DNA from 2 places in the Nonomuraea sp. NPDC049309 genome. Region 2 is predicted to be linked to the other one. Evidence: riboswitches for the same ligand, from Rfam matches in the RefSeq annotation. Region 2 holds a riboswitch; the other holds the start of a gene.
What was found. A riboswitch is a leader RNA that binds a small molecule or an ion and turns the genes downstream of it on or off. The one in region 2 is predicted to bind cobalamin.

Region 1 (4,785 bases), on a different contig from region 2:
CGCCCGCCTCTCTCCGCGCGCCCGCCGACGACCCGCACGGCCGCATCCGGGCCGCTGCTCAGCACGGAATCCGTGGGCGATCGGGTCCGTGGGCGATCGGCGCGCCACAGCGGCATGACACGCCACACCGGCTTGACGGTGCCACAGCCGGCTTGGCGCGCCAAGCCGGCCTGGCAGGCCACACCGGCTTGACGCCACACCTGCCTCACGCCACACCGCCAAGCGCCACCCGCTCAAGCACGCGGCCGGCGGATGCGCCGCCGGCCGTGGCCGGCTTCGGGAAGCCACATCCGCTCACGCGCGGCCGGCCCGCCGGTGCACCTTCGCGGCGTGAACGATGTTCGGCCTCGCCCCACGCTTTGATCGCTTGCGCGGAGAAGGCGCGCCTGTGCCGCGGGTCGCCCGCCTGACGCGCGAGCGACCTGCCGGGTGCGCGCTTGTGCGGGCGGACAGGGACCCGGCCCCGGCCCCTGCGCGCATCGTTCGCCTACCGCACGCGGAGGTCGGCGCGGCCGCGGCGGGGGAGGGGCGGTACGGCCGTCCGGCGTGTGGCCTGCGGTCCTGTGCGTGGGCTGGTCGCTCGGTGCGTGCGGGCCGTCCGGTGGGTGGCCGGCCGTGCGGTGTGTGGCCGGCTGCTCGGGGTGTCCGGCCGGGGCGCGGGTGGACATCGAGGTGGAGGGATCTTCGGTGGTGTGTCGTCTAAGGTGAAAGATCGGGTGATTCGCGAAGGAGGACGTGCATGGAACCGGTGGCGGTCGGGCTGATCGGCGCGGGACCCTGGGCGCGGATGGCGCACGCGCCCATGCTGGCCAAGAGCCCGCACACGAGGCTGGCCGGCGTCTGGGCCCGCCGCCCCGAGGCCGCCGCCGAGCTGGGCGCGCCCGTGTACGCGAGCGTCGAGGAGCTGTTCGACAACTGCGAGGCGGTCGCGTTCTGCGTGCCGCCCGCCGTCCAGGCCGAGTACGCCGTGCGCGCCGCCCGCGCCGGCAAGGCCCTGCTGCTGGAGAAGCCGCTCGCGGACGAGCCGGCGGCCGCCCGCCGGGTGGCGGACGCGATCGCCGAGGCGGGCGTCGCCTCCCAGATGGTCTTCTCGCTGCGCTACACCGCCGCCGTCCGCCGGTTCCTGGCCCGCTGCGCCGAGGTGGAGCCGTTCGGCGGCCACGCGGCCAACATCTCCGGCGTGCTGCTCGGCGACCATCCGTTCGCGACGCCCTGGCGGCTGGAACGCGGTGCGCTGCTCGACGTGGGACCGCACGTGATCGATCTGCTGGACGCCGCGCTCGGCCCCGTCACGGGCGTGCGGGCGCACGGCCACCCGCTGCGCTGGGTCGGCCTGCTGCTCGAGCACGAGGGCGGCGCGGTCAGCGAGGCGTCGCTCAGCATGGCGGCCGGTGGTGAGACGCCGCCGGCCGGCATCGCCGTGTACGGCCGCACCGGCAGCGCCGTCCTGTCGCCCCAGGTCGATGGCGACGACTACCTGGCCACGGTCGCCGAGGAGTTCGCCGCGACCGTACGGAAGGGCGGCGGTCATCCGCTCGACGCCGCGCACGGCCTGCGCATCCAGGAGATCATCGCCGAGGCGGAGGCCCAACTGGCGACCCCTTGACTCCTCGGGCGGGCGGGGAATTGATACCGTTTGCCCGACGCGCAGTGCGCAGCGAAGTCCGGTGAGATTCCGGCGCTGTCCCGCAACTGTCATAGCCAGGTCGCCTGCCTCTGCGCCGACGCATATCAACCCTCGTGGAAAAGGGTGATCCGTCACTACAAGCGGGTCTCTCGGTTCCAACAGTGTGAAAGGACTTCTCGTGAGGCCCGTACGCACGGTTCTCGCGGGCGCGCTGCTGGGAACGCTCGCTCTGGCCGGTTGCGGCCAGACCGGCACCACAGCCGGCACTGCCGCCCCCTCATCCGCCGCTTCCTCCACCGCCCCCGCCGGCGGCGGCTTCCCCGTCACCGTCGAGGCCGCCAACGGCAAGGTCACCATCCCCAAGCGGCCCGAGCGCATCGTCTCGCTCTCGGCCACCCACACCGAGACCCTGTACGCCATCGGCGCCGGCTCGCAGGTCGTCGCCGTGGACGACCGCTCCAACCACCCGCCGGAGGCCCCCACGACGGAGCTGTCCGGCTTCAAGCCGAACGTCGAGGCCATCGTCGCCCAGAAGCCCGACCTCGTCGTGGTGTCGGACGACATCGACGACATCGTCTCCGAGCTGGGCAAGGTCGACGTGCCCGTGCTCCACCAGCCCGCCGCCACGAACCTGGACGAGGCGTATGAGGAGATCTCCGAGCTGGGCGCGGCCACCGGCCACCAGGCCGATGCCGACAAGGTCGTCACCGACATGAAGGCCGCCATCGACGACCTGGTCTCCAAGGCGCCCAAGGACGCCGGGCTCACCTACTACCACGAGCTCGACCAGACGCCGTACGCCGTGACGTCCAAGACGTTCATCGGCCAGATCTACGGCATGTTCGGCCTGACCAACATCGCCGACAAGGCTCCCGACGCGGCCGGCGGGTACCCCAAGCTGTCGGCCGAGTTCGTCGCCCAGGCCGACCCCGACCTGATCTTCCTCGCCGACGTCAAGTGCTGCGGGCAGAACAAGGAGGCGCTGGCCGCCCGCCCCGGCTGGAAGAACCTGTCCGCCGTTGAGAACGACCGGGTGATCGAGCTGGACGACGACATCGCGTCCCGCTGGGGGCCGCGCGTCGTCGACCTGGCGAGGAGCATCGGCGCGGCCGTGGCCGACGCGGCGCAGGCGAAGACCGACGGCGCGAGCTGACGTGGCGACTCAGGCCCGCCCCGCACGGGCCCGGCCGCTGTGGCTCGCCGGCGCCCTGCTCCTGCTGGCCGCCTGCATGATCGCGGGGCTGCTCGACGGCGCCGCCGACATCTCGCCCTGGCAGGTGGTGCTCCAGGTCGTGGACTGGCTCCCGCTCGTCCACGTGGACTCCGGCCTCGCGCCGGTCGAGCAGGGGCTGCTGTTCGAGCTGCGGCTGCCCAGGGTGCTCATGGCGGCCGTGGTCGGCGGGCTGCTCGCCATGGCCGGAGCCGGGTACCAGGGCGTCTTCCGCAACCCGCTCGCCGACCCGTACCTGCTGGGCGCGGCGGCGGGGGCCGGGCTCGCGGCGACGGCGGCGATCGTGCTGCTGCCGTCCGCCAGCGTGCCCGTGGCCGCCTTCGCGGGCGCGGTGGGCGGGGTGCTCCTCGCGTACACGCTGGGCAACACGGCCGGGCGCAGCGGCGGCACGGCCACGCTCGTGCTGGCGGGCGTGGCGGTCACCTCGTTCCTGACCGCCATCCAGACCGTCCTGCAGCAGCTCGAGGTGGAGAAGCTCCAGCGCATCTACGCGTGGATCCTCGGTGACCTCGGCGGCGGGTGGGACCAGGTCCTGCTGGTGCTGCCTTACGCCGCCGTCTCCGCCGTGCTGCTCCTGCTGCACGGGCGCATGCTCGACGTGCTGTCCGTCGGCGACGAGGAGGCCGCGGGGCTCGGCGTGCGGGCCGGGCGGGTGCGGTTCGTGGTGCTGCTCGCCGCCTCCCTGGCCACCGCGGCGGCCGTCGCGGTGAGCGGGCTCATCGGGTTCGTCGGCATCGTCGTCCCGCACGTGGTGCGGCGGCTGGCCGGCGGCTCGTACCGGATCGTGCTGCCGCTGTCGCTCATCGGCGGCGCGGCGTTCCTGGTGCTCGCCGACCTCGTCGCCCGCACCGTGCTCGCCCCTGCCGAGCTGCCGATCGGCGTGGTCACCATGTTCGTGGGCGCGCCGTTCTTCGTCGCCGTCCTGCGCATGACCAGGCGGGTGGTCACGTGATCAGGGCGCGCGATCTCACCGTACGGCTCGGCGAGCGCGAGGTGCTCTCCCAGGTGAGCCTCGACGTGCGGCGCGGCGAGTGGACCGCCGTCATCGGGCCCAACGGGGCCGGCAAGTCCACCCTGCTCAAGAGCGTCATGGGGCTCATCGCGCACCAGGGCCGGGTCGAGCTGGACGGCCGGCCGGCCGCCGCGCTCAAGCCGCGCGAGCGGGCCAGGCTCGTCGCGTACGCGCCTCAGGCCCCGGCACTGCCGCCCGACATGACGGTCTTCGACTACGCGCTGCTCGGGCGCACCCCGTACATCCCCTATCTGGGGAGGGAGAGCGCACGGGACCGGGCCGTCGCCGAGTCCGTCCTGGACCGGCTCGACCTGGCGGAGCTCGCCATGCGGCCGGTCGGCGAGCTGTCCGGCGGCGAGCGGCAGCGCGCCGTGCTGGCCAGGGCGCTCGCGCAGGAGGCGCCGGTGCTGCTGCTCGACGAGCCCACCACCGCGCTCGACCTCGGCCATCAGCAGCAGGTGCTGGAGCTGATCGACCGGCTGCGCCGCGCCGACGGGCTCACCGTCGTCACCACCCTGCACGACCTCACCGTCGCCGGTCTCTACGCCGACTCCCTCACGCTGCTGGCCGGCGGCCGTGCCGTCGCCACCGGCGAGCCCGCCGCCGTGCTGACCGAGGAGCTGGTCGGGCGGCACTTCGACGCGCATGTGAAGATCGAGCCGGGCCCTGACGGGCGGCCCGTCGTGCACCTGGTCAGGGGAGGGCCATGAAGCTCACCTACCGCGTCGAGGACGGCGCCAGGCTCGGCTCGCTGCTGTGGGAGTTCGGCCCCGGCTGGCGAATGATCTCCTCCGCGCTGCTCGGCGGCGGCATCGGCGAGCGCGAGTGGGTGCTGAACGCCCAGGTCGTCGCCGGGTACGCGCGGATGGACCCGGTCGATCACCTCATCTCGCTCGGGCCTTCGCACGGGGCCGG
Region 2 (4,785 bases):
GGGCTGCCCACGCAGGGCAGCGCGCACGAGGTGGCGCCGGAGGCCAAGGTCGTGTACGTCGACTGCGACCCCGTGGTGCGGGCGCACGCCGCGGTCCTGCTCAGGCGCTCGCCGGGCAGGGCCCGTTTCGTTCAGGCGAACCTTCTCGACCCCGGCGACGTGGTGGACAAGGCGGGGGAGTTCCTGGACTTCAGCCGTCCGATCGGCGTGCTGCTGGTGTCGATCCTGCACTTCATCCCCGACTCCGACGACCCCCAGGGGGCCGTGGCCGCGCTGCGCGAGCGGCTGGCGCCGGGCAGCTACCTGGTGATCTCCCACGCCACGACCGGCCGCACCGACGACGAGGGGTCCTACACCCGTCCCGGCGGCGGGACCGACCGCTCGCCCGCGCGGATCAGGGAGTTCTTCGGCGACTTCCCGCTGGACCCGCCCGGCCTCGTGCAGGCCACGGACTGGCGGCCGGACCGGCCCAAGCTGGTGGGCGACTGGTCGCTGCCGTCGTCCCTCATGGCCGGAGTCGCCCGTAAAGCCGAATAAGTCCAAAAATCAAGGAAAACTGCGAAATATAGCGATTTTGAATAACTACCGTGACCCCGGTGTATAGCCTGCCGTAATCGGTTAATAACCTGGAGTAATGGGGGTTTCGGGGGAGAAGCACATGCGCCGCCGGCGCTTTCTGGCCTGCGGCCTCGGCTTGGCGGCCGCCGTCGCCGGCTGCGGGACCGAGCGGGCCGGGGGATCCGTGCCGGTCACCGGGTTCACGCTCAGGCCGGACGGAAGGCGCTGCGAGCGGGTCGGGCAGGCGTTCGCGGGGGCCGCGCAGGCCGTCGGCTACCAACCGGGCGGCGGCTTCGACCTGGCGCTGAGCGGCCTGCCCGCGGCGGCGGCCGCCGAGCTCAACAACAGCCAGAGCATCGTCGGAACCGCCACCCCGCTCGCCAGGCTCAGCGGCGAGGCCCTGGTCGTGGTCGTCCCCGACGGCTCGCCGCTGAAGGACTTCGACGACTTCGGCGCGCGGATGCTGGCCGACCCCGGGCACACCCGGCTGGCCGGCGGCTCGCCGGGCGAGCCCGACCACCTGCTGTTCGGCCTCATCGCGCGGGCGCTCGGCGCCGACACCCGGCAGGTCGACTACACCGGCTACCCCAGCGAGGCCGAGGTCATGGCCGCGCTGCTGTCCGGCAGGGCCGTGGCCGCCGCGGGACCGCTGTCGGCCTGGCGGGCCGGGATCGAGCGCAGGCGGATCAGGCCGCTCGCGGTCTCGTCGGCCGCCCGCCTGCCCGAGCTGGACGCGCCGGCCCTGCTGGAGTGCGGCGTGCGGGTGGACTTCAAGGACTGGGTGGGCGCGTTCGGCCCCGAAGGCATGGCCGAGGAGAGCCGCGATGCGGCCGTGCGCATGTGCGACGAGATCCTCGGCTCATCCGCGTGGGAGGCCGCCTGCCGGGCCGCGGGCTGGCTGCCGATCCCGCTGGCCGGCGACGACTTCGCCCTCTGGCTGGACACCGAGCTGGCCCGAACCCGCGCCGTGCTGCGCGATCTCGGGATGGTCGACACGGCCAAAGCCACAACATGCTGGGGTAGTTGCGGGAACGGCCACTAGATGTAGGATCTCGCTCGTCGCTGGTTCGCCTCGTCCGAGGCGGAGCAAAAGGGAACCCGGTGAGATTCCGGGGCTGCCCCGCAGCGGTGAGCGGGAACGACCGCCGTCATCAGCACTGGAGAGATCCGGGAAGCGACGGCCATTAGGTGCTCCACGGAGCGTGCCCGCAAGCCCGAAGACCTGCCAGTGATGCGCCGGGCCGCGTGCCCGTGCGCGCAGTGTTCATGGCCTCGAGGGCGGGCCGGGCACACGCGGGATCGGCGCGCCGCGCCGCGCTCCGCCGTGCTCTCGCCTGCCTTTCGAGGGGAGGCTCGCGAGGGAGAGAGCACGTGACCCAGATCGTTGAGGTTGACCGCCGGCTGGCCATCGAGGAGGCCGCCGCCCGGGTGATCGCCGATCCGGCCAACTCCCGGGTCGCCGCCGCGCTGCTGGCCGAGGAGATCGCCGACGAGGCGGCCGGGCACGGCGTGCGGACGTTCTCCGAGTCCATCGCCGCCACGCACGCGGCCGGGCTGATCCAGGACCGCCTCGCCGGGTTCGTCGCCGCGCACGCGGCCGAGCTGGACGCGCTGGTCTCGGACGAGGCGGACGCCCGTTTCGAGTACTTCGGGCTCCGTACGGTCTACGACCGCTACCTGCTGCGCCACCCCGAGACGCGGGCGGTGCTCGAGCGGCCCCAGCACTTCTTCATGCGCGTGGCCTGCGGGCTCTCCGGCACCGTCGCGGAGGCGGCCGAGCTGTACGCGCTGATGTCCACGCTGTCCTACCTGCCGAGCTCGCCCACGCTGTTCAACTCCGGCGCGCGCCGCCCGCAGCTGTCGTCGTGCTTCCTGCTCGACTCGCCGCGCGACGAGCTGGAGGCCATCTACGAGCGGTACGGCCAGGTGGCCAGGCTGTCGAAGTACGCGGGCGGCATCGGCATCTCGTGGACCCGGGTGCGCTCGCGCGGCTCGCTGATCAGGGGCACCAACGGTCACTCCAACGGCATCGTGCCGTGGCTGCGCACGCTCGACGCCTCGGTGGCGGCGGTCAACCAGGGTGGCCGGCGCAAGGGCGCGGCCTGCGTCTATCTGGAGACCTGGCACGCCGACATCGAGGAGTTCCTGGAGCTGCGCGACAACACCGGCGAGGACGCCCGCCGCACCCACAACCTCAACCTCGCCAACTGGGTGCCCGACGAGTTCATGCGCCGGGTCGAGGCCGACGAGATGTGGTCGCTGTTCGACCCGAAGGAGGTGCCGGATCTCACCGACCTGTACGGGGAGGAGTTCGACGCGAGATATCGCGCTTACGAGGCCGCCGGGCGATATGTCCGGCAGATTCCCGCTCGCACCCTGTACGGCCGCATGATGCGCACCCTCGCCCAGACCGGCAACGGCTGGATGACGTTCAAGGACGCCGCCAACCGCACCTCCAACCAGACGGCCCGCCCGGAGAACGTCATCCACCTGTCCAACCTGTGCACCGAGATCCTGGAGGTCACCAGCGACGCCGAGACGGCGGTGTGCAACCTCGGCTCGGTCAACCTGGCCGCCCACCTGAACGGCGGTGACATGGACTGGCAGCGGCTGCGCCGCACCGTGCGCACCGCCGTACGCGTCCTCGACCGCACCATCGACCTCGGCTTCTACCCGACGCCGCAGGCCGAGGCGGCCAACAAGCGGTGGCGGCCGATCGGGCTCGGCGTGATGGGCCTCGCCGACGTGTTCTTCACGCTGCGCCTGCCGTTCGACTCGCCGCAGGCTCTCGAGCTGTCCACCAGGATCGCCGAGGAGATCGCGCTGGCCGCGTACGACACCTCGGCCGACCTCGCGGCCGAGCGCGGCCGGCACCCCTCGTACGACGAGACCAGGGCGGCCGGGGGAGTGCTGCACCCCGACCACTACGGCGCGGCCACCGGCCCGCGCTGGGACGCGCTGCGCGCGAAGATCGCCGAGACCGGCCTGCGCAACTCGCTGCTGGTCGCGATCGCCCCCACCGCCACCATCGCCTCGATCGCCGGCTGCTACGAGTGCATCGAGCCGCAGGTGTCCAACGTGTTCAAGCGCGAGACCCTGTCGGGCGAGTTCCTCCAGGTCAACCGCTACCTGGTGGCCGATCTGAAGGCGCGCGGGCTGTGGACCGACCAGGTGCGCGACGACATCAAGCGGGCCGACGGCTCGGTGCAGCAGGTGCCTGGCGTGCCCGGCGACCTCAAGAAGCTCTACCGCACGGCCTGGGAGCTGCCGCAGAAGGCGCTCATCGACCTGGCCGCCGCGCGGCAGCCGTACATCGACCAGTCGCAGTCGCTCAACCTGTTCATGGCGAGCCCGACCATCGGCAAGCTCTCGTCGATGTACGCCTACGCCTGGAAGAAGGGCCTGAAGACCACCTACTACCTGCGCTCGCGGCCCGCGACGCGCATCGCGCAGACCACGGTCGCCGCGCCCCCGGCGCAGGCGGTGGCCTGCTCTCTTGAGAACCCCGAGACCTGCGAAGCCTGCCAGTAAGGAGCCCCGACGATGCTGCTCGACCCCGGCATGGACCTCACCCTGCGGCCCATGCGCTACCCCGCCTTCTACGAGCGCTTCCGCGCCGCCATCCGCAACACCTGGACGGTCGAGGAGGTGGACCTGCACTCCGACCTCGCCGACCTGGCGAAGATGACGCCGCAGGAGCGGCACCTGATCAACCGGCTGGTCGCCTTCTTCGCCACCGGCGACTCGATCGTGGCCAACAACCTCGTGCTCAACCTCTACCAGCACGTCAACGCCCCCGAGGCGCGCCTGTACCTGAGCAGGCAGCTCTTCGAGGAGGCGGTGCACGTGCAGTTCTACCTGACGCTGCTCGACACGTACCTGCCGGACCCGGACGAGCGGGCCAAGGCGTTCGCCGCGATCGAGCACATCCCGTCGATCCGCGACAAGGCCGAGTTCTGCTTCAAGTGGATCGACTCCATCCAGGGGCTGGACCGGCTGGAGACGGCCGCGCAGCGCCGCCAGTTCCTGCTCAACCTCATCTGCTTCGCCGCCTGCATCGAGGGCCTGTTCTTCTACGGCGCCTTCGCCTACGTCTACTGGTTCCGCTCGCGCGGGCTGCTCGGCGGCCTGGCCACGGGGACGAACTGGGTGTTCAGGGACGAGTCCATGCACATGGAGTTCGCCTTCAGCGTCGTGGACACCGTACGGGCCGAGGAGCCCGAGCTG

Region 1: another riboswitch for cobalamin. It lies ahead of ACGFIM_RS10320 (ABC transporter substrate-binding protein); the one in region 2 lies ahead of ACGFIM_RS28370 (ribonucleoside-diphosphate reductase subunit alpha).

The regions. Positions count from the first base shown of each region.
Region 1 is NZ_JBICSH010000001.1:2,294,064-2,298,848, reverse strand. It holds gene ACGFIM_RS10325 (Gfo/Idh/MocA family protein) at 740-1,606, shown strand; adenosylcobalamin-variant (AdoCbl-variant) riboswitch at 1,646-1,768, shown strand; gene ACGFIM_RS10320 (ABC transporter substrate-binding protein) at 1,806-2,780, shown strand; gene ACGFIM_RS10315 (FecCD family ABC transporter permease) at 2,782-3,810, shown strand; gene ACGFIM_RS10310 (ABC transporter ATP-binding protein) at 3,807-4,580, shown strand; gene ACGFIM_RS10305 (adenosylcobinamide amidohydrolase) at 4,577-4,785, shown strand, end outside.
Region 2 is NZ_JBICSH010000004.1:734,467-739,251, forward strand. It holds gene ACGFIM_RS28360 (SAM-dependent methyltransferase) at 1-537, shown strand, start outside; gene ACGFIM_RS28365 (tripartite tricarboxylate transporter substrate-binding protein) at 635-1,600, shown strand; cobalamin riboswitch at 1,605-1,803, shown strand; gene ACGFIM_RS28370 (ribonucleoside-diphosphate reductase subunit alpha) at 1,930-4,089, shown strand; gene ACGFIM_RS28375 (ribonucleotide-diphosphate reductase subunit beta) at 4,102-4,785, shown strand, end outside.